DNA from 3 places in the Actinoplanes sp. CA-142083 genome. Region 2 is predicted to be linked to each of the others. Evidence: riboswitches for the same ligand, from Rfam matches in the RefSeq annotation. Region 2 holds a riboswitch; each other region holds the start of a gene.
The links. Region 2 has a riboswitch for cyclic di-AMP ahead of ACQPZX_RS19285 (C40 family peptidase). Riboswitches for the same ligand answer to the same signal wherever they lie in the genome.
Positions count from the first base shown of each region.

Region 1: it holds a riboswitch for cyclic di-AMP, as region 2 does, so the genes downstream of both, ACQPZX_RS06980 (NlpC/P60 family protein) here and ACQPZX_RS19285 (C40 family peptidase) in region 2, are expected to answer to the same signal.
Region 3: it holds a riboswitch for cyclic di-AMP, as region 2 does, so the genes downstream of both, ACQPZX_RS29205 (NlpC/P60 family protein) here and ACQPZX_RS19285 (C40 family peptidase) in region 2, are expected to answer to the same signal.

Region 1 is NZ_CP192076.1:1,453,263-1,460,213, forward strand. Features, by position in the region: gene ACQPZX_RS06950 (metallophosphoesterase family protein) at 1-74, opposite strand, end outside; gene ACQPZX_RS06955 (hypothetical protein) at 71-322, opposite strand; gene ACQPZX_RS06960 (nucleotidyltransferase) at 324-908, opposite strand; gene ACQPZX_RS06965 (dTMP kinase) at 1,138-1,848, shown strand; gene ACQPZX_RS06970 (SDR family NAD(P)-dependent oxidoreductase) at 1,845-2,540, opposite strand; gene ACQPZX_RS06975 (sigma-70 family RNA polymerase sigma factor) at 3,105-4,109, shown strand; gene ACQPZX_RS06980 (NlpC/P60 family protein) at 4,173-5,144, opposite strand; cyclic di-AMP (ydaO/yuaA leader) riboswitch at 5,159-5,285, opposite strand; gene ACQPZX_RS06985 (DUF3817 domain-containing protein) at 5,496-5,813, opposite strand; gene ACQPZX_RS06990 (hypothetical protein) at 5,828-6,238, opposite strand; gene ACQPZX_RS06995 (DUF6158 family protein) at 6,324-6,551, shown strand; partial or broken gene ACQPZX_RS07000 (DUF1360 domain-containing protein) at 6,561-6,951, shown strand, end outside.
Region 2 is NZ_CP192076.1:4,212,018-4,218,968, forward strand. Features, by position in the region: gene ACQPZX_RS19270 (SAM-dependent methyltransferase) at 1-16, shown strand, start outside; gene ACQPZX_RS19275 (DinB family protein) at 9-482, shown strand; gene ACQPZX_RS19280 (Pr6Pr family membrane protein) at 485-1,153, shown strand; gene ACQPZX_RS19285 (C40 family peptidase) at 1,451-1,840, opposite strand; cyclic di-AMP (ydaO/yuaA leader) riboswitch at 2,069-2,218, opposite strand; gene ACQPZX_RS19290 (XdhC family protein) at 2,351-3,421, opposite strand; gene ACQPZX_RS19295 (FAD binding domain-containing protein) at 3,606-4,436, shown strand; gene ACQPZX_RS19300 ((2Fe-2S)-binding protein) at 4,441-4,917, shown strand; gene ACQPZX_RS19305 (aerobic carbon-monoxide dehydrogenase large subunit) at 4,914-6,951, shown strand, end outside.
Region 3 is NZ_CP192076.1:6,362,437-6,369,387, reverse strand. Features, by position in the region: gene ACQPZX_RS29220 (cytochrome ubiquinol oxidase subunit I) at 1-487, opposite strand, end outside; gene ACQPZX_RS29215 (BlaI/MecI/CopY family transcriptional regulator) at 565-912, shown strand; gene ACQPZX_RS29210 (M56 family metallopeptidase) at 935-1,837, shown strand; cyclic di-AMP (ydaO/yuaA leader) riboswitch at 1,960-2,096, shown strand; gene ACQPZX_RS29205 (NlpC/P60 family protein) at 2,113-3,105, shown strand; gene ACQPZX_RS29200 (MarR family winged helix-turn-helix transcriptional regulator) at 3,195-3,647, opposite strand; gene ACQPZX_RS29195 (epoxide hydrolase family protein) at 3,701-4,774, shown strand; gene ACQPZX_RS29190 (AAA family ATPase) at 4,819-6,066, shown strand; gene ACQPZX_RS29185 (tetratricopeptide repeat protein) at 6,068-6,951, shown strand, end outside.

The DNA.
Region 1 (6,951 bases), 2.8 Mb from region 2:
TCGAGGGCGGGCCGGAACCGGCCGAGAACGTCCTCGTCCACGTGGACGTCGCCCACGGCGGCGATCCGGATCATGAAATCTCCTCCACCTCGCTGGGCGCCTGGGCCCGGATGATGCCGATGTCGCAGACGAGCTCCACGTCGGGGAAGCGCTCGTTGATCTGACGGCAGATCTCGTCCCGCCGATGCGGGCTCTCCACCTCGCCGCCGAGCACGAGCGTGTGCTCGCGGCGGTGCACGGTGATGCCGAGCTCGGCGACCCGCCCGTCGGTGAGCAGGCTCTGGATCTCGGCTTCCAGGTATTCGTCGAGTTGGGTGCTCATCTCATCCCCCTTCCCCATCCGGCTCGTCCCTATCGGCGGGGACGACGTCCAACCGGTCGAGCAGGATCAGGAAGGCCTCCGCGTACGGGGATCCGGCGGTCTCCCGCCGCACGCGCTGCCAGTCGATCTGCTCGCGCAGCGAGCGCGCCACCGGGAAGCCGGTGGCGAAGTCGCAGTAGTGCTGGCTGTAGCTGAGCAGCTTGTGGATCATCAGTTGGGTCGCCGAGATCACCGGCATGCTGATCGCCTCGACCGAGATCACCTCGGTGTCGCGCAGCGTCTCGTCGGTCACCGGCGTCTCGACCGGGCGATGGATCAGGTCCACCATCCGGTCCTCGTCGTAGACCTTGACCAGCCAGTCCTCGGGTGGTTGCTCCGTGCGGAAGCCGACCGCGGCGAGCGCCTTGAGCGCCTGCTCCTTGTCCTGCTCGCGGAGCAGGAAGTCGACGTCGTGGTCGCTGGAGTGGCCGCCGTGCGCGTACACGGCGAAACTGCCGCCGAGCGCGAAGGGGATGTCGGCCGTCTTGAGCGTGGAGGCCACCCGCTTGAGCGTGGTGGCCAGGCCGGCGTCCACGTGGTGCGGCATGGGCGTTCTCCCTGTTCGACTCCGGTCCGTGCCGGTAACCCGTACCCGACCCGACCCGCTCTGAACCACAAGCAGAATCAACTGCTTAACCCCATTTTGGTACGGACTGAGCACCGTTTCCTGTGAAACCCTCTGGGCACCGCCAGTTACCGTTGGTGGGCATGACCGACTGCACCGGAGTCAGCGCAGTGCCCGTAGGGCCAGAAGGGCATGCCAAGGACCGCTCAGCATGACCCCGCAGCCACGCACGATTGCCCTCGTCGGGATCGACGGAAGTGGCAAGACGACGCAGGCCCACCGGCTCGCCGATGACCTGGCCGCCGAGGGGCTGAACGCGGCCTACCGCCGGAACGCGGGCGGCCGCCGCTGGTTCGGCCGGCTCGCCGCCCGGCTCGGTCGCGGTGACGACGCCGAGGACCTGCTGGGCCGGCGAACGATGCTGTTCGTCGAGTCGGTCCTGCGCTGGCTCGCCATTCTGCGTACCCTGCTGCGCCGCGCGCTGACCGGCGAGATCACCGTGATGGACCGGTACGCCGTCTGCCAGTACGCGAGCCTGCGCGCCCGGGCCGCCCGCCCCGCCGCCGAGCGCCGCGCCCGCTGGGCCTACCGCCTGTTCCCGAGGCCCGACGTGACCTTCCTGCTGGTGGTCGACCCCCAGGTGGCACACGACCGGATCGAGGCCCGCGGCTACGACCACGAGAGCACCGACTACCTCGCGGCCGCCGCGGCCGCCTACCGCTCGCTCCCCGAGTACGACAGCTTCGTCGTGATCGACGCGAACGGCACTCCCGGCCAGGTCGCCGCCGAGATCCGCGCCCGCCTGCCGCTGCCCGCCCCGGTCACCCCGGCCCGCTCCCGGGTCCGCGCGCTGATCCTGGCCGGCGCCCCGCTGCTGGCCGGCGCGACCGCCCTCGGATACCAGCTCGCGGAGGTGCTCTAACTCTGCCCGTACACCGGGATCTGCGCGCCCGTGGTCGGCGCCGACGCGTCGGAGGCCAGGAAGAGGATCGTGGGCGCGATCTCTTCCGGCTTCACCCACTTCGAGAAGTCGGCGCCGGCCATGTCGCGCCGGTTGGCGGGGGTGTCGATGACGCTGGGCAGGATCGTGTTGCAGCGGACCTTCTGCTTCTTGTACTCGACGGCCACCGCGCCCGCGAACGCCAGCACCGCCGCCTTCGCGGTGATGTATCCGGCCGCGCCCGGCCACGGCGCCACCGCGGCCCGCGACGACACGCACACGATCCCGCCGCCGCCGGCCGCCACCAGATGCGGCAGCGCCGCCCGGGTGACCAGATAGGTCGGCCGGAGGTTGCGCGCCAGCAACCCTTCGAACTCCGCCACGGGCGCTTCCGCGACGAGCCCGCTGCCGCCGTACGCGCCGGCCAGATTGACGACGGCGCGCAACGGCGCCTCCGGATCGCCCGCCGCGACGGCCATCGCGGCAGTGACTTCCGTCTCATCGGCGAGGTCGGCCTCGACCGTGATCGCGCCCTCCGGAAGCCCTTTCCGGCCCGGCCGCACGGGCGCGACGACCCGCCACCCGTCGGCCAGGAAGGCCCTCACCGTGGCCGTTCCCAGCCCGCCGGCGCCGCCAGTGACGAAGACCGTCCGCCCATTGCCCATGGGGATCATGTTGCCCGTTCATCCGCCCGGGACGGTGTGGTTCTCGTCACGCTCGGCGGAGGATGGCCTGGTGGTCGCGCACAGTTACGAAATAGGCCGTCACCTGCACGGGCGTCACCCTTGCGGGCGAGTGAACTATGGCGCGCCGTGCCGCATTGTGGCAGGTGGTCCCGTTCGGCACCGCGCCCCGGGATCTTTTTGATGAGATTTTTGGTTCAAGCCGGTCGCGAAGCTGTCGATGCTGCACGTGAACCCAGGAAGCCGAACGGCCGTACTGGGTAGTGATGGACATCCCAAGGTCGGTGGTGATGCCCGTCGCTGCGACAGGTGGGGGGCCGATGGTGTCATGGAGACCGACGCGGGTAAGCGTTCTGCTGCGTGACCGACCGCGGCTGCGGCGCGCGAATGCTGTGCCAAGAGCCCTCTTCAGGAACATCGCACGCGGCTCTCAGCAATCACCCAGGCATTCGTGACACTTTCGACCCACCAGCCGGAATCAGTGCGAGCAGTCATTTGTTGTGTAGATGCCAGTAACCGCAAAGTACGAACTGCGGACGTTACGGGGAGGAACTGATGAACACAGGGTTTGCCCGTAACGGGGTAAGTAGTGAACGCAATGAGGGGACCGTGGGCAACGTGGAGAAGAACACCGTGATGCGGACCGACCAGGTCGCCGAGGAGCGTGACCTTGTCGGCGTCTACCTGCACGAGATCTCCAGGACGCCACTGCTGAGCGCAGCCGAGGAAGTCGACCTCTCCAAGCAGATCGAGGCGGGCCTCTACGCGGAGTTCCTGCTCGACGAGGGCGAGACGCCGCGAGGCGTGAGCCGCGAGGAGCTGGAGCGGATCGTCTACGAGGGTCAGCGGGCGAAGGATCTGTTCATCCGGGCCAACCTGCGACTGGTCGTGTCGATCGCCCGGCGCTACGTGCGCTCCGGCATGCCGATGCTCGACCTGATCCAGGAGGGCAACACCGGCCTGGTGCGCGCGGTCGAGAAGTTCGACTACGAGCGCGGCTACAAGTTCTCGACGTACGCCACCTGGTGGGTGCGGCAGGCGATCAGCCGGGCCATCGCCCAGCAGGAGCGCACCGTCCGCCTCCCCGTGCACCTGGTGGAGGACGTCAACCGGATGCGCAACGTGACCCGCCAGCTCGTCCGCGAGCTCGGCGCCGACCCCGAGCCCGAGCAGATCGCGAAGGCTCTCGGCGTGACGGTCGAGCGGGTCAACGAGCTCACCCGCTGGGCCCAGGACACCGTGTCCCTGGACACCCCGGTCGGCGACGACGGCGACACCAACCTCGGCGACCTGGTGGCCGACAGCGACGCACCCTCGCCCGAGGAGATCGTGCTGACGGCCCTGGAGCGCCAGCGCATCGAGGGTCTGCTCAACCACCTCGACGACCGTTCGGCCGGCATCATGCGGGCGCGCTACGGCCTCGAGGACGGCCGGGAGCACTCGCTGACCGAGGTGGCCTCGCGCTTCTCGCTCAGCCGCGAGCGCATCCGCCAGCTCGAGATCCAGGCGCTCGGCCGGCTGCGCGAGCTGGCCCGGGCCGAGGGCCTGCAGGCCGCCTGATCCCCCTTCCGCGACGCGAAAGGCCGGTACCCCCTCGGGTACCGGCCTTCATTGCGTCCGGGGTTACTTCACGCGTCCGTAGCCGTACGGGGTCATGATGTTGATCGACCTCTTCTTGATCGGCTCGCCCTCGCGGGACGCGTCGATGATCATTCCGCCGCCGACGTACAGGCCGACGTGGCCGAGGCTGCGATAGAACACCAGGTCGCCCGGCTGGAGCTGGGACTTGCTGATGCGGGCGGTGGCGCTGTACTGCGCGGCGGCGTTGTGCGGCAGCGACTTGCCGGCCTTCGCCCACGCGGCCATCGTCAGGCCCGAGCAGTCGAACGTGTTGGGTCCGGCGTCGCCGTAGCCGTAGTAGGCCGGCTTGTTCGCCTGCGTGTACGCGAAGTCGACGGCGACGCCGGCCTTGCCGGAGATGGACGGCGCCGGGCCGGCCGCTCCCGCGACACCGGTCTCGGTCGCGCTGCCGTACGCCTGCTCCCGCATGGCGCGCAGCTTCTTGATGTTCGCCTCGATCGTCTTCTTGCGCGTGTCCATCGCCTTGAGCTGCGCCGCCTGCTTGGCCTGCGTGGTCTTCAGGGCGGCCTGCCGGTCGGCGAAGTTCTGCGTGGTCGCGGTGTAGTCGTCGATGTCCCGCTGGTTGGCGCGGTTGATCATCTCGAGGTAGCTCATCTTCTCGACGAGGCCGCCCTGCTGGTTGCCCAGGATCGCGCTCATCGGCCCGACCCGGCCCTGCTTGTAGGCCGTAGCGGCGATGCTGCTGACCTGAGCCTCGGCGACCACGAGCTTCGCCTTCGCGGGCGCCAGCGAGGCCTGGAGGGTCTTCTGGTCGGTCGCCGTCTTGTTCAGGTCGATCTTGAGCTTGTTGTACGACTCGGTGATGTCCTCGAGCTGGTTCGACGCGGTCTCGATCTGCTTCTTGAGCTCGGTCTCGGACGGCGCCGCGTGTGCCGCGGTCGCCATGGATCCGGTGATCGCGATCGCCATCGCCGCGACCGCGAGTGCCCGAAGCCTGGTGCGGGGGGTTGGCACCGGTTGCTGACCTTTCTTCCGCTGCTGGCCGCCGACCGGGTTAGCTGTCGGATTCGGGCGGGAAGAAGGCCCTACCGCTCTCGCGGATTCACCCCAGAAACGCGGTTCCCCGGTTCGGCGCGACTACCGCGTCCGCCCTGGGGGAGGGCGTGACGGGACACCGCGTCGATTGGGCGGCGTTGGCCGGCGCCACGGAGGGGTGTGGCTGCGGACCGAACCAACCGCATTAACTTATCGATGCGCGAATCAAAATCAAGGTCTCTACGCGGGATTTAAGGAAAAGGCCAGATATGCGCCATTGATCCCGATAACGCATTGTCATTCGACGAAGACTGCGGGTTATTCGACCGCTTAAACCGGACTTTTCGCCAGGTCGGCGGGAACCCACGCGTGGCTGACCTTACGCTCCGCCCAGAAGGAGAGGAAGGGGATGGTTCCGGCGGCCATGACGATGATCATCCGGAGGAACGGCCACCCCGCCCGGCGTGCCAGGTCGAAGGTCAGCACCAGGTAGACCATGAAGAGGAAGCCGTGCGCGGGGCCGACGATCGCCACCACGGTGTCGTTGTCGCCGAGGTACTTCAGCGGCATGCCGACCAGGACGATCGTGAGCAGGCAGACGCCCACGATCCACGCGATGATCCGATAGCGGGTGAGCGCTCCCTGCACAGTGCCACGTCCCTTTATTTCTTGGAGTATCCGGGGTAATCCATCGCCCCGGCGCCGGGGTGCTCGGCCAGCCAGGCGAGGTAGTCGTTGTAAGCCACCAGCTCGGGGTCGTCCGCGGCGGGCGCCCGGTCGACCGCGACACGCACGGGCCGGCCGACCGTAACAGGCGAACCTGGAAGCTTCTCGGGCTCTTCGTCCTTTTCTTCCGCGGGCTCGGGCGGCTTGCGGGCGAGCTGGACCTCGCGGTACCAGAGGAAGGCGAAGAAGGCCGCGAAGACCGGCCACTCGAACGTGTAGCCCCAGCTGAGCGTGTTTCCCCCGCTGGCCCGGCTGAACTGCCACCAGCCCAGCCCGAGGCAGCCCGCGATCGCGACGAGCGCCAGGACGTGCCGCGCGATCCACGCCGGCGTCCAGAGCCCCTTCATGCACACGAGCGTACCGGCGGCACGTTTGCCCTTCGTCGGCGCGGGCAACCGTCCTGCCAGGTGATGACCCACACGGAGGTGCACGATGACGGACGCCGAGACCGAGATCGGCGTGGACCCGGCCACGCTCGACGACGAGGACCTGTTCCGGGAATTGTCCAGCCTCTACCGCGCCCGGATGTCCACGCTGCGGCACGGCCCGGACGCGGCCCTCGACAACCACTTCCGGCGCACGGCTGAGCTGGAGACCGAGTACATGACCCGCTACCCGGGCCGCGAGGTCGACCCGTCCCGTCTCACCCAGGACTTCTGAGGAGGCCGTGTGACTGAGTCGCTGCGTGACCGGGTGGAGCGCGTCGGTCAGGCGTACGCGCCGCACGAGCACCGGCCTCTCGCCGGGTACGCCGTGGCGATGGGCGCGTTCGGCGCGCTCGCCGCCGGACTGGCCGCCGCCGCGAAGGTCACCGGGAAGCGCGTACCCGACCGGCCCGCGGCCGCCGACGTGCTGCTGATCTCGATAGCCACCCACAAGCTGAGCCGCCTGCTCGCCAAGGACGCGGTGGCGAGCCCGCTGCGGGCGCCGCTCGCCCGCTACGCCGAGCCGGCCGGCTCGGCGAGCTCAACGAGGAGGTGCGCGACGAGGGCAACTCCATCCGGCACGGGCTCGGCGAGCTGGTCACCTGCCCGTTCTGCCTGGCCGTGTGGGTCGCCAC
Region 2 (6,951 bases):
GGCCCGCCGTGCCTGATCGACGACCGCCGCGGACGGTGACGGGGGAGCGCGCCACGCTGGTCGGGCTCCTGCAGTTTCAGCGGGAATCGCTGGTGCGCAAGGTGATCGGGGTCGGCGACGAGGACGCGCGCCGATCGCCGGTCGGCAGCGGGACCAGCCTGCTCTGGCTGGTCAAACACCTGACGTGGGCCGAGCTGTCGTGGTTTCTCGTGCGCTTCGCGGGCGAGGACGTCACGCTCCCGGACGAAGAGGTCCGGGAGGGCGACACCTTGCGCGAGGCCATTGACGCGTACGAGGCCGCATGGCAACGCGTCGCGCCGGTGCTCACCGACGGGGACCTCGAGGCGATGCTCGCGCGCGACGACGGGCAGCCGCGCTGCAATCTGCGGTTCGTCATCGGGCACATGCTGGAGGAGACGGCCCGGCACGCGGGGCACGCCGATATCCTGCGGGAACTCATCGACGGATCGACCGGGCGGTAGCAATGGTCTGGCAGAGGCCCCAGTTCTGGCTGCGCGCGGCCATCGTCGCGTGCGGCGCGTCGGGGCTGCTCATGGCGGAGCAGCGGCTCATCTACTTCACCGCGCAGAGCAACCTGCTGACGCTCGCGTACTTCGTGGGCGCCCTGTACTGGATGATCAAGCGGGACACGGTCGAGCCGCCCGCGCCCCGGTGGCGCGGCGCGGTCACGCTGTGGATCCTGATCACCTGCCTGATCTCGCACTTCATGCTCAACCACGGCGAGAACCCGTTGCCGGGCCTGGCCGCCGCCGACCCGGGCGTGGCGCTGACCAACCGGTCGCTGTTCCTGGTGCACTACGTGGTGCCGGTGCTCGTGCTCGTCGACTGGGTGGCGTTCGGGCCGCACCGGATCGTCCGCTGGCGGGACATTCCACTGTGGATTGCCTACCCGCTCGGCTACGGCGTGATGATCGAGCTGCGGGGCGGCCTGCTGCCGGCGGCGCCGGTGCGGTACCCGTATTTCTTCCTCGACCCCGGGGAGCACGGGTACGACTGGGTGGGCTTGCAGTTCGTGCAACTCGCCCTGATCTTCGGGGCGCTGGGGGCGGTCGTGGTCGGCCTGGACCGACTGGCGGCGGCGGTGGGCCGGGCCAGACAGCCGGCCGAGGACCCGGTCGCGGCGGACGCCTGACCGGCCGGCGCCCTCTCGGCGGACGGGCGCCGCGATGGCTGCCGCGCCGCGGTGCGCGTCGCGCTGAGATGGGCGCCCCGCCGCGCTGGGATGGGCGCCACGCCGCGCTGGGATGGGCGCCACGCCGCGCTGGGATGGGCGCCACGCCGCGCTGGGATTGGCGCAGCTGGGATGGGCGCCGCGCTGGGATGGGAGGGGAGCCGCGCGCCGATGAGCGTCCCGCTGGGATGGGTGCCTTGCCGCGGTGGTGCCGGGCCGCGGAAGGGCGCCGCCGTGGGCGCCCCGCCGCGGGGGTGATCAGGCGCCGATGCGGCCGTAGCGGACCTCGCGGGGGTTCCAGATCTTGGCCAGGCGGACGCGGTCGCCCGGCTTCGGGGCGTGCCAGACGCGGCCGGCGCCGGCGTAGACGGCCACGTGGTAGGCGTGGTGGCCGTGCACCCAGAAGACCAGGTCGCCAGGGCGGGCGGCGGCGCGGCTGACCGGGCGGGCGGCGCGGTACTGGGCGTTCGCGGTGCGGGGCAGGCTGATGTGGGCGGCACGGTAGGCGTAGCCGGACAAGCCCGAACAATCGAACGCGGTCGGGCCGGCGGCGCCTCGGCGATAGGGCTTGCCGCGCTGGGCGCTGGCCGCCGCGATGATGAGCTTGCCGCGCAGCAACGCGGCCTGGGCCGGCGAGAGCGACGCCACGCGGGCGTGAGGCGCGGCGTGGGCGAGAGACGCCGCGCGGGCGCGGGGCGCGGCGTGGGACACAGACGCCGTGCGGGCGAGGGAAGCCGCGCGGGAGGCGGAAGCCGCGTGGGAAGTGGGTGCCGCGTGGGCCACGGACGGGGCGAACAGAAGGGGCAGGAGGGCAGCAAACGCCGCGAGTAGGACGAACTTGGGCATGGCAGAGCGGAGACGGGCAGACAAAGCGATCCTTGGTCCTTCAACCGCCTGCGAGGTTAGCTGTCGGGTTGGGCCTGAAGGCGGCCCGTCGCGTCCAAGGCGACTTCACCCCAAGCCGGCGAGCCGGCGTGAAAAGGGGTCCCCCGCTCCCGCCCACTGAAGCTTCCGCATCGGAGACATGGACCGCGCGCGGTGGGCGGGACTCGGCGTCCCCGCGCGGTGGCGGCCGCCGGTGGTGCAAGCGCGGCCGCAGGACGAGATCGGGCCGGCGGCGGCGGAACCGCGGGAAAGGGCCGGGTTGCACCCCGACGGCTACCCGTGAATCGGGGCGTCCAGCCCGGTGAGGGGCAGACCGGACCCGCCCCACGCCGACGCGACGATCTCGGCGGCGATCGCGACCGCCGTCTCCTCGGGGGTGCGGGCGCCCAGGTCCAGGCCGATCGGAGCGGACAACCGGGCCAGGGCGGCCTCGGAGACGCCGGCCTCGCGCAGGCGGCGCATCCGGTCGGAATGGGTGCGGCGGCTGCCCATCACGCCGATGTAGCGGGCGGGCGTGCGCAACGCGACCTCGAGGAGCGGCACGTCGAACTTGGGGTCATGGGTGAGGACACAGAGCACGGTGCGCTCGTCGACCGCCGTGGACTCCAGGTAGAGATGCGGCCATTGCACGACCAACTCGTCGGCCGACGGGAAACGCTTGTGGGTGGCGAAGACCGGACGCGCGTCGCAGACGGTCACGTGATAGCCGAGGAAGCCGCCTATCCGGGCCACCGCGCCGGCGAAGTCGATCGCGCCGAAGACAATCATGCGGGGCGGCGGCAGATAGGTCTGCACGAAGATCTCGACGGCGGCGAGGCGCTGCTCACCGTGGGCGCCGAGGTGGATCACGCCGGTGGTGCCGGCCGACAGCATCCCGGCCGCCTGCTGCTCGGCCGCCCGGTCCAGGCCGGCGTCGCCCAGCGAGCCGACGACGTGGGAGGGCCAGACCGCGATCTGGTTGTTGCCCACCGAGACGGTCGCGACCGGCTGGCCCGAGACGAGGGCGGCGAGCACGTTGTCGAGGTCGGCGAGGGCCACCCACGGCTGGACCAGGACCTCGATCGTCCCGCCGCACGTCAGCCCCACCTCGAACGCGTCGCCGTCGCTCACGCCGTACGTGTGCTGCTGTGCCTTTTTGGTCTCGATGACCTCCTCGGCGGCGGCGTAGACCGCGCCCTCCACGCACCCGCCGGAAACGCTGCCGAGAACCTCGCCGCGCTCGTTGACCGCCATGGCCGAGCCGGGCTGCCTGGGGGCCGAGCTCCAGGTGCGCACGACGGTGGCCACGGCGAACGCCAGGCCCTCCGCGCGCCATGCCACCAGCCCGTCAACGATGTCCCGCACGCCCAAACCCTCCGTGATCGAGCGGCTGATCGTCAACGGCTAGTTAAGAGATCCCTTAGGTCGCTGTTGACATTGATCACCGCGCGCGAGAGGTTCACCAGGCCCCGCCCCCGCGAGGAAAATTCAGTTTGGGAGGTGCAGCGTGCAGGTGCCGGCCCCGTTCGAGTATGAACGCGCCACCACTGTGGACCATGCCATCGGACTGCTGGAACGTCTGGGTAGCTCAGCGCGGCTCGTCGCGGGCGGGCACAGCCTGCTGCCGATGATGAAGCTTCGACTGGCGAACTTCGAATACTTGATCGACATCAACCCTCTTCACGAGGAGCTCGGCTACATCAAGATCAACACCGATGACGTACGCGTCGGCGCGCTGACCCGGCACCGCGAGCTGCTGGAGTCGGACGAGCTCGCGGCGGCGTTCCCGATCTTCCGGGAGGCCGAGCGGGTGATCGCCGACCCGGTGGTGCGCAACCGGGGGACGCTCGGCGGGTCGCTGTGCCAGGCGGATCCGAGCGAGGACCTGTCGGCGGTGTGCACGACGCTCGACGCGCAGTGCGTGATCCGCGGGCCCCGGGGCGAGCGGGTCGTCTCGATGAAGGAGTTCCACGTCGGCCCTTACGAGACGGCGGTCGGGGACGACGAGATCCTTACCGAGATCCGGTTGCCGCGCCGGCCTGGCCACGGCAGCGCCTACGAGAAGGTCGAGCGGCGCGCGGGAGACTGGGCGGTCGTCAGCGCCGGGGCGGCGGTGTGGCTCAACGGCGACGGGACCATCGCGGACGCCCGCGTCGGTCTCGCTGCTGTCGGCCCAAATACCACCGGAATTCCTGAAATTTCGGACATCATGCGCGGCCAGGTCGCCGATGAGCCTCTTTTCGAACGGGCCGGCGCGATCGCGGCGCGCAGCTGCGACCCGGTCACCGACCAGCGGGGCAGCGAGGAGTACAAGCGCCACCTAGCGGACGAGTTGACCCGAAGGACCCTGCGCAAGGCCGTCGAGCGGGCGAGGAGCTGAACCGATGCAGGTCACGATGACCGTCAACGACGTCGAGGTCACCCGGGAGATCGAGGGGCGGCTGCTGCTCGTGCACTTCCTGCGGGACGTGCTCGGCCTGACCGGCACCCACTGGGGCTGCGACACCAGCAACTGCGGCACCTGCGTGGTCTGGCTGGACGGCGAGCCCGTCAAGTCGTGCACCGTGCTGGCCGCGATGGCCGGGGGCCACGAGGTCCGTACGGTGGAAGGCCTTGCCCGCAACGGCGAGCTGGACCCGATCCAAGAGGGCTTCATGCAGTGCCACGGCCTGCAGTGCGGCTTCTGCACGCCGGGCATGATGATGACCTGCCGGGCGCTGCTCGATCGCAACCCCGACCCGACGGACGCCGAGATCCGTGAAGCGATCTCCGGGCAGATCTGCCGCTGCACCGGGTATTCGACGATTGTCCGTTCCGTGCGGTGGGCTTCGGTGCATTCCTCGAAGGAGATCCCGGCATGACCACAGTGCAGGATCCGAAATTCACGGAATTTCATGACAACGACCAGAAGCCCGTCGGCTTCGGCCGGATGCTGCGCAAGGAGGACCCTCGTTTCCTCCGGGGCCGCGGCCGCTACACCGACGACGTGCAGCTCCCGGGCATGCTGCACCTGGCCATCCTGCGCAGCCCGTTCGCCCACGCGAAGATCCTCAGCGTCGACACCAGCGCCGCCGAGGCATCCCCGGGCGTGAAGCTGGTCGTGACGGGCGCGATGCTCGCCGAGAAGGGCCTGGCCTGGATGCCGACCCTCTCCAACGACGTGCAGGCGGTGCTGGCCACCGACAAGGTCCGGTTCCAGGGCCAGGAGGTCGCCTTCGTCGTCGCCGAGGACCGGTACGCCGCCCGCGACGCGCTCGAGCTCATCGAGGTGGAGTACGACGTGCTCGACCCGGTCATCGACGCCCGCAAGGCGCTCGAGCCGGACGCGCCGCTGATCCGCGACGACCTGCAGGGCAAGGAGAACAATCACGTCTTCGACTGGGAGACCGGTGACGAAGCCGCGACCGAGGCGGTATTCGCGTCGGCTGACGTAGTCGTACAGGAAGACATTGTTTATCCGCGCGTGCACCCGGCGCCGATGGAGACGTGTGGCGCCGTCGCCGATTTCGACGCCGTCGAAGGAAAACTGAAGCTCTGGTCGACGACCCAGGCGCCGCACGCGCACCGCACCCTTTACGCCATTGTGGCCGGCCTTCCCGAGCACAAGATCCAGGTCATTGCGCCGGACATCGGCGGCGGTTTCGGCAACAAGGTGCCGATCTACCCCGGGTACGTCTGCGCGATCGTCGGCTCCATCCTGACCGGCAAGCCGGTGAAATGGATGGAGGACCGCTCGGAAAACCTGATCAGCACCGGGTTCGCCCGCGACTACATCATGCGCGGCGAGATCGCGGCCACCCGCGACGGCAAGATCCTGGCCATTCGCACGAACGTGCTCGCCGACCACGGCGCGTTCAACGGCACGGCGGCGCCGGTCAAATATCCGGCCGGTTTCTTCGGCGTCTTCACCGGCAGCTACGACCTGCAGGCCGCGTATTGCAAGATGACCGCGGTCTACACCAACAAAGCGCCCGGCGGTGTCGCGTACGCCTGCTCGTTCCGCATCACCGAGGCGGTCTACCTGGTCGAGCGGATCGTCGATTGTCTCGCGCACGAGCTGGGCATGGATCCCGCCGAGCTGCGCCTGAAGAACTTCATCCAACCCGAGCAGTTCCCGTACGAGACGAAGACCGGCTGGGTCTACGACTCCGGCAACTACGAGCCCACGATGCGCCTGGCCATGGACATCGCCGGGTACGCCGACCTGCGCAAGGAGCAGGAGGAGAAGCGGGCCCGGGGCGAGCTGATGGGCATCGGCATCGCGTTCTTCACCGAGGCGGTGGGCGCCGGGCCGCGCAAGCACATGGACATCCTCGGCCTCGGCATGGCCGACGGGTGTGAGCTGCGGATCCACCCGACCGGCAAGGCCGTGGTGCGGCTGTCGGTACAGAGCCAGGGCCAGGGCCACGAGACGACGTTCGCGCAGATCGTGGCCGAGGAGATCGGCATCCCGCCGGCCGACATCGAGGTCGTGCACGGGGACACCGACCAGACGCCGTTCGGCCTCGGCACGTACGGAAGCCGCTCGACACCGGTCTCGGGGGCGGCGGCCGCGCTGGTCGCCCGGAAGGTCCGCGACAAGGCGCAGCTGATCGCCTCGGCGATGCTGGAGGTGTCGGTCGCCGACCTCGAGTGGGTCAAGGGCGCGTTCCAGGTCAAGGGCGACCCCGGCAAGTCGGTGACCATCCAGGACGTGGCGTTCCGCGCGCACGGCGCCGGCGACCTGCCGGACGGCGTGGAGGGCGGGCTCGAGGCGCAGATCTGCTACAACCCCTCGAACCTGACCTACCCGCACGGCGCGTACATCTGCGTCGTCGACATCGACCCGGGCACCGCGCAGGTCAAGGTGCGCCGCTTCATCGCGGTCGACGACTGCGGCACCCGGATCAACCCGA
Region 3 (6,951 bases), 2.2 Mb from region 2:
CGGTGACCGGATCCATCTCGTACGCGATCGGGTTCTGCATGAAGCTGTTGGCGGCAAGGATGATGAACGCGGACAGGATCGTGCCCAGCGAGACGATCACGATCGTGGCCGCGTGCGCGACGCGGGGCAGCCGGTCCCAGCCGAAATACCAGAGCGCCAGGAAAGTCGCCTCGAGAAAGAACGCGAGCATCCCCTCGATGGCGAGCGTGGGCCCGAAGACGTCGCCGTAGAACTTGGCGAACGCGCTCCAGCCCATGCCGAACTGGAACTCCTGCACGAGGCCGGTCACGACGCCGACCGCGAACGTGACGATGAGAAGTTTCCCGACGAATTTCGTGAGATCGCGGAACTTGTCGTTCTTCGTGCGCAGCCAGGTGATCTCCAGGCCGGCCGCGATCGCCGCCAGGCTGATCGACATGGGCACGAAGAAGTAGTGGTAGATCGTCACGACCGCGAACTGCAGGCGCGTCAGGTCCAGCACGTCCATCGGATGGTCCCCCTCTACGACGGCTCGTAGTAGATACTACGACGTGTAGTACGACGCTGTGCAGTAGACTGGGACACATGGCGCTGGGAGACCTGGAACGCGAGGTCATGACGGTTCTGTGGGACGCCGCGGAACCGCTCACGGTGCGGCAGGTGCACGAGTCGCTCAGCCGCGACCGCGACCTCGCCTACACGACCGTGATGACCGTGCTCGACCGCCTGGCCAGAAAGGCAGTCGTGGTGCAGCAGAGAGCGGACCGCGCCTACCGGTACGCCCCGGCGCAGTCCCGCGAGGAGATGACGGCGTCGGTCATGCTCGACGCGCTCAGCGCCTCGCCCGATCAGGACGCCGCGCTGGCGTATTTCGTCGGGCAACTTTCGCCGGCGGCGCTGCAGGCCGCCATCGAAGCCGCCACCAAGAAGTGATGGAGAGCCACGGGATCGCCGGATGACCGCGCTGCTGCTCGGCGCGCTCGGGCTCACCCTGTCGCTGATCGTGCCCGGCCTGCTGGCGCGGGCCCGCTGGCCCGACCGGGCGCCCGCCGCCGCCGTGCTGCTGTGGCAGGCCGTCACCCTGGCCGCCGTGCTCTCGGCCCTCGGCGTCGTGCTCGCCGCGCCCGAGGAGCTGACCCGCGCCGCCGGCTCCGGAAAGCCGGTCACCGCCGCCGCGCTGATCGGCGCCCTGGCGGTGGCCGCGATCATCGTGCTGCGGCTGCTCGTCTCGCTGTGGGGAGTTTCGCGGCGCTCGCGGGCCCGCCGCGCGAAACACCGCCTGCTCGTCGACCTGCTCGACAAGGCCGAGCACCGCGAGGAATTGGACGCCGGAAACGTTCGCGTCCTCGCCGGAAACTTGCCGCTCGCGTATTGCGTGCCCGGCCGGGAGGCGCGGGTGGTGCTCAGCGACGGCGCGCTTCGCCTGCTCGACCGCGACCAGGTCGACGCCGTCCTCGCCCACGAGCAGACCCACCTGCGCCACCGGCACGAGGTGGTCATGGAGTCGTTCACGGCCTTCTATCGCGCCGTGCCGCGTCCCCTGCGCAGCCGGGCGCCGCTGGACGCCGTACACGTGCTGCTGGAGATGGTGGCCGACGACGCCGCCCGGAAACGCGCCGGCGCCGCGCCCCTGCGCGGCGCGCTCGAACGCCTGACCGACGCTGTCCCCCTGGCGGAGGAAGTCGTGCCCGAACGAAACTCGCAACGACGCCGGCTGGACCGCCTGGCGGCTCCGCAACGCCCCTCGGCGGCCCTCAACACGGTCGTCGCGGTCGTCGCGCTTGCCCTGCTGGTACTACCCACCGTGATCCTGGTCGTCCCGTGGCTCGACCGCGCGCTGGATGCCTGGCCTCTCTGACCACGCTGGGTAGCGAAAGCCGTGCAGGAAGTTTCCCCGTCGTGGCAACTTCAGTTACCCGCATGATCGAGGGTACGGTGGTCGGCGGTCCGGCAGCCCCCCATCGTCCATCCGGCCGATCTGACGGATCACCGCCTAATCGCCGCATGCGGCGAACCGGGGACCCGAGTAGTCGGGGTGAAGCCGCAGTCCCCCTGCGGCCGGGCGCGCTTCCCGCCCGAACCCGTCAGCTAACCCGGTCGGCGGCGCGAGGGAAGAAGGGATAACGCACCTACGTGAAACGGATTGGGGCGCGCCGCGCCGCAGTTCTGCGCAGCATCGTCTGCGCCGTCGCCGCGGTCGGGATCGTTCTCACCGGCCCGTCCGTAGCGCACGCAGCACCCGACCCGGCCACCGTCGAGGCCGAGATCGACAAGCAGTGGAACCAACTCGAGCCGGTCATCGAGCAGTACAACGACGTGCACGGCAAACTGCTCAAGAACCAGGCTCAGCTGAAGAACCTCACCAAGCAGCTCACCCCGCTCCAGGTGCAGGTGGACGTCGCCCTTTCTCAGGTTCGCGGCATGGCGGTCGACGCGTACAAGCAGGGCGCGCCGAACGCTTTCAACGCCATGATCGTGAGCGGGTCGCCCACCGGGCTGACCGACAAGCTGACCTATCTCGATCAGCTCGCTCGGCACCAGCAGGACCAGATCGCCGGGGTCGCGAAACTTCGCGACAAGTACGCCGGCATGAAGTCCGACCTGGACGTGCTGACCAAGTCCATCGCGGCCCGCGATGCCGACCTGGCCAAGCAGAAGGCCGCGATCCAGAAGAAGATCGACAGCCTGCAGAAGCTGCGGATCCAGGCGTACGGCTCGGCGGGCGAGGCCGACGGCCCGTACAAGACCGGACCGTGCCCCGTCACCTACACCAACGACAAGGGCGGCCGAGCGGCGCAGAAGGCATGCGACCTCATCGGCAAGCCCTATGTCTTCGGTTCCGACGGACCGAACAGTTACGACTGCTCGGGCCTGACGAAGGAGGCGTGGGCCAGCGTGGGGGTGCATCTCGAGCACTACACGAAGGACCAGTGGAACGAGGGCAAGGCCGTGTCCCGGAACGAGCTGCAACCGGGTGACCTGGTCTTCTACTACCCCGGAAGCCTCCATCACGTCGCCATCTACATCGGCGGCGGCATGGTGGTGCACGCCCCGCACACGGGTGACCATGTACGGATGGCGACGATCGAACGGGGACCGATCGCCGGCTACCGGCGACCGGGCTGAGATCCGGAACACGAAGAAGGGCCGCCGGAAGGCGGCCCTTCCGCGTATCTAGCGGCTCGCCGTGTCGCGGGCAACCGGGAAACCTGCCGTCAGTCCATGGGCGGCGGGGCGGCCTCCCGCACACGGTGGTGCCGGTAGAGCTTCGCCAGCAGCGTGGTCAACTGCTCGCGCTCCACCCGGTCGAGGGGCTCGAGCAGCTCCTCCTGGATGGAGCCGACCTGCCGGGCCAGCTGCTCCGCGCGCGCCCGCCCGCCGTCGGTGATCGTGATGATGTTGCGGCGGCGGTCGTCGGGGCTGGGCACACGCTGGACGAAACCATCGGCCTCCAACTCGTTGAGGGCCTTGACCATGTCACTGAGGTGGATGCCCACGCGCCGCCCGAGGTCGGCCTGGCTGGCCGGGCCCTCGGTGGCCAGCGAGGAGAGCACGCGGTAGTGGTACCCGCGGGCGCCGACATCCGCGAACCGGGCGCTGACCATGCGCCCCGCAAACCCGGCGGTCTGGGTCAGCAGCCAGCTGGGCAGGTGCTCCACGCTCTCCACGTGAGCAGCATAACATTTGCGCTCCTAACGTTAGTGGACCTAACGTTAGGAGCATGAACGAATTCAGCGTGCACGTTCCGCAAGCAGAGCTCGACGACCTGAACGAGCGGCTGGCCCGCACCCGCTGGCCCGACGAGCTGTCCGGCGCCGGCTGGGACTACGGCATCCCGCTCGACCGGGTGCGGCAGCTCGCCGACGCCTGGCAGAAGCTCGACTGGCGCGCCCACGAGGCGCGGCTCAACGCGTACCCGCAGTTCACGACCACAATCGACGGCGAGAACATCTGGTTCTTGCATATCCGCTCGGCGTCGCCGGACGCGATCCCGCTGATCCTCACTCACGGCTGGCCCGGCTCGGTGGTCGAGTTCCTCGACCTGATCCCGCTGCTCACGCCGCGTTTCCACCTGGTGATCCCGGCGATTCCGGGCTTCGGATTCTCCGGGCCCACCCGCTCCCGCGGCTGGGGCCAGCAACGGGTGGCGCAGGCCTGGGTGAGACTCATGGCCGATCTCGGGTACGAGCGTTACGGCACCCAGGGCGGGGACTGGGGCTCTGGCATCTCGCGCCTCGTGTCCGCCGCCGACCCGGCTCATGTGATCGGCGTGCACATCAACTTCATGCCGACCGGGGGCGCCTACGACGGGAAACTTTCGCCGCTCGACGCCGAACGGCTCGAGAAGACCCTGAAACTGGCCGCCAATCGCCACCCGCATCAGGTGCTGTTCGCGGCGGCGCCACAGACCATCGCGTACGCGTTGAACGACTCCCCGGTAGGCCAGCTCGCCTTCCTCGCGGAGAAATTCTCGCAGTGGGCCGACCCGGCCCATCCGATCCCGGACGAGGTGATCCTGACCGACGTCATGCACTACTGGATCACCGGCACGGCCGGGTCGTCGTCGCGCCTGGTCAAGGAGAGCGGCCTCGGCAGCGGTCCGGTGCCGTGCCCGGTCCCGATCGGCATCGCGGTCCTCCCCAAGGACATCGTCCAGCCGGTCCGTCCCCTGGTGGACCTGCGTCACGACGTCCGGCAGTGGACCGAGTTCCCGTCCGGCGGGCACTTCGCGGCGCTGGAGGTGCCCGAGCTGCTGGCGGCGGACATCACGTCGTTCTTCCACGAGGCCCTGTGACCGCGCCGCGATCTTGTCAGGGGGCGCGGGCATAATTTGCTGTCATGAGCGACTCGCCCCTCATCGACAGCCTGAGCGCCGCCGTCGAGGCCCGGCCCGACGACCTGACGCTCCGGCTCCACCTGGCCGAGCTGCTGGTGGGGGCGGGCCGCGGCGCCGAGGCGATCGGCCACGCGGCCCAGGTCCTCGCCCGCGAGCCGGGCAACGAGACCGCCCAGCGCCTGATGACCTCGGCGCTGGGCGGCCCGGCGCCGGCCGAGTCGCCGGCGCGGGAAAAGCCGGCCGCTGAAAAGCCCAAAGGCGACGACACCGTCGACTGGGCGGCCATGGAGCAGGATCTCGGCGACATCGTGCCGCCGAGGTTCGCCAAGGCCGACGACGAGCCCGACCCCGTGCGGGGCCACGCCGACCGCACCTTCGACGTCGAGCGGTCCACCATCACCCTCGCCGACGTCGGCGGCATGCAGGAGGTCAAGAAGCGCCTCGAGGTCTCCTTCCTCGGCCCGCTGCGCAACCCCAAGCTGCGCAGCCTGTTCGGCAAGAGCCTGCGCGGCGGCCTGCTGCTCTACGGCCCGCCCGGCTGCGGCAAGACGTTCCTGGCCCGGGCCGTCGCCGGCGAGATGGGCGCCGCGTTCATCTCGCTGTCCATCACCGACGTGTTGAACATGTGGGTCGGCAGCTCCGAGCGCAACCTGCACGACCTGTTCCAATCGGCCCGCGGCCACGCGCCCTGCGTGCTGTTCCTCGACGAGATCGACGCGCTCGGCCACAAGCGCAGCCAGCTCAACTCGTCGTCCATGCGCACCGTCGTCAACCAGCTGCTGACCGAGCTCGACGGGGTCGACGGCAACAACGACGGCGTCTTCGTGCTGGCGGCGACGAACGCCCCGTGGGACATCGACTCCGCGCTGCGGCGGCCCGGCCGGCTCGACCGTACGCTATTGGTGTTGCCTCCCGACAAGGCCGCACGCGCCGCGATCCTGGAGTATCACCTGCGCGACCGCCCGGTCGCGGGCATCGACCTCGGCAAGGTCGCGGATGCGACCGAGAACTACTCGGGCGCCGACCTGGCGCACGTCTGCGAGACCGCCGCCGAGTTCGCGATGCGCGACTCGATCGCCACCGGCGAGATCCGCATGATCTCCCAGCACGACATGCTGGCCGCCGCGCGCGAGGTGCGGCCGTCGACCGACGCGTGGTTCTCCACCGCCCGCAACGTCGCGATGTTCGCCAACGAGTCGGGGGAGTACGACGACCTCGCGGCGTACCTGAAGAAGCGCAAGCTCCGATGAGATGACCGACTCCTATCGGCGCGCCCACCACCTCGCCCAGGCCGGGCGGTACGAGGACGCCGAGCGGATCGTCCGGGCCGGGCTCGCCGAGGAGCCCGGCGACGGCCGCCTGCTCACCCTGCTCGCGTCGGTGCTGCGGATGCGCCGCGAGTATCCCGCCGCCCTCGCGGCGGCCGAGTCCGCCGTCGCCGCGTCGCCGCATCTGGGCGACGCGCACGCCGAGCGTGCGGAAAACCTGATCCTGCTGATCCGCTCGAGGGACGCGGTCGCCGCCGCCACCGAGGCCGTCCGCCTCGACCAGCTCAGCGCCGCCGCCCACCTGGTGCTGGCCCGCGCCCTCGCCGCCGCTCACGACCACGAGGGCGCCCGCGCCGCCGCCGCGCGTGGCTTGAGCCTCGACCCGCGCTCGGTCGAGGGCCTGCTGACGGTCGCCGAGGTCGAGCGGGACGCCGGCAACCGGGAGGCCGCCACCGCCGCCGTGCGGGCGGCGCTCGCGATCGAGCCGGAGAACTCGTACGGCCGCTGGATGATCGCCATGATCGACGCCGAGCGGCTGCGGGTGCGCCGCTCGATGCGCGGCCTGCGCGACGTCGCCCGGATCAGCCCGGCCCGCCCCGACCTGATCTCGATGACCTGGCCGATCCGTGGTGTGCTCAGCGGCCTGCGCCGCGGCTTGTTCGTGGGCGCCGTCATCGTCTGCGCGCTGCTGCTGGTGGGCCACTGGTGGTGGTCCCCGGCGGCGACTTTCGCCCGCATCGTCTCCGCCGTGCTGGCCGCCGTGCTGGCCGGTTTCGCCGCGCGGGTCCTGCTGCCCGCCGGCCGGCTGCCGTGGCGCTGCCTGCCGCTGCTGCCCGCGCTGATGCGGCGTTCGGGGTATGCGGCGTT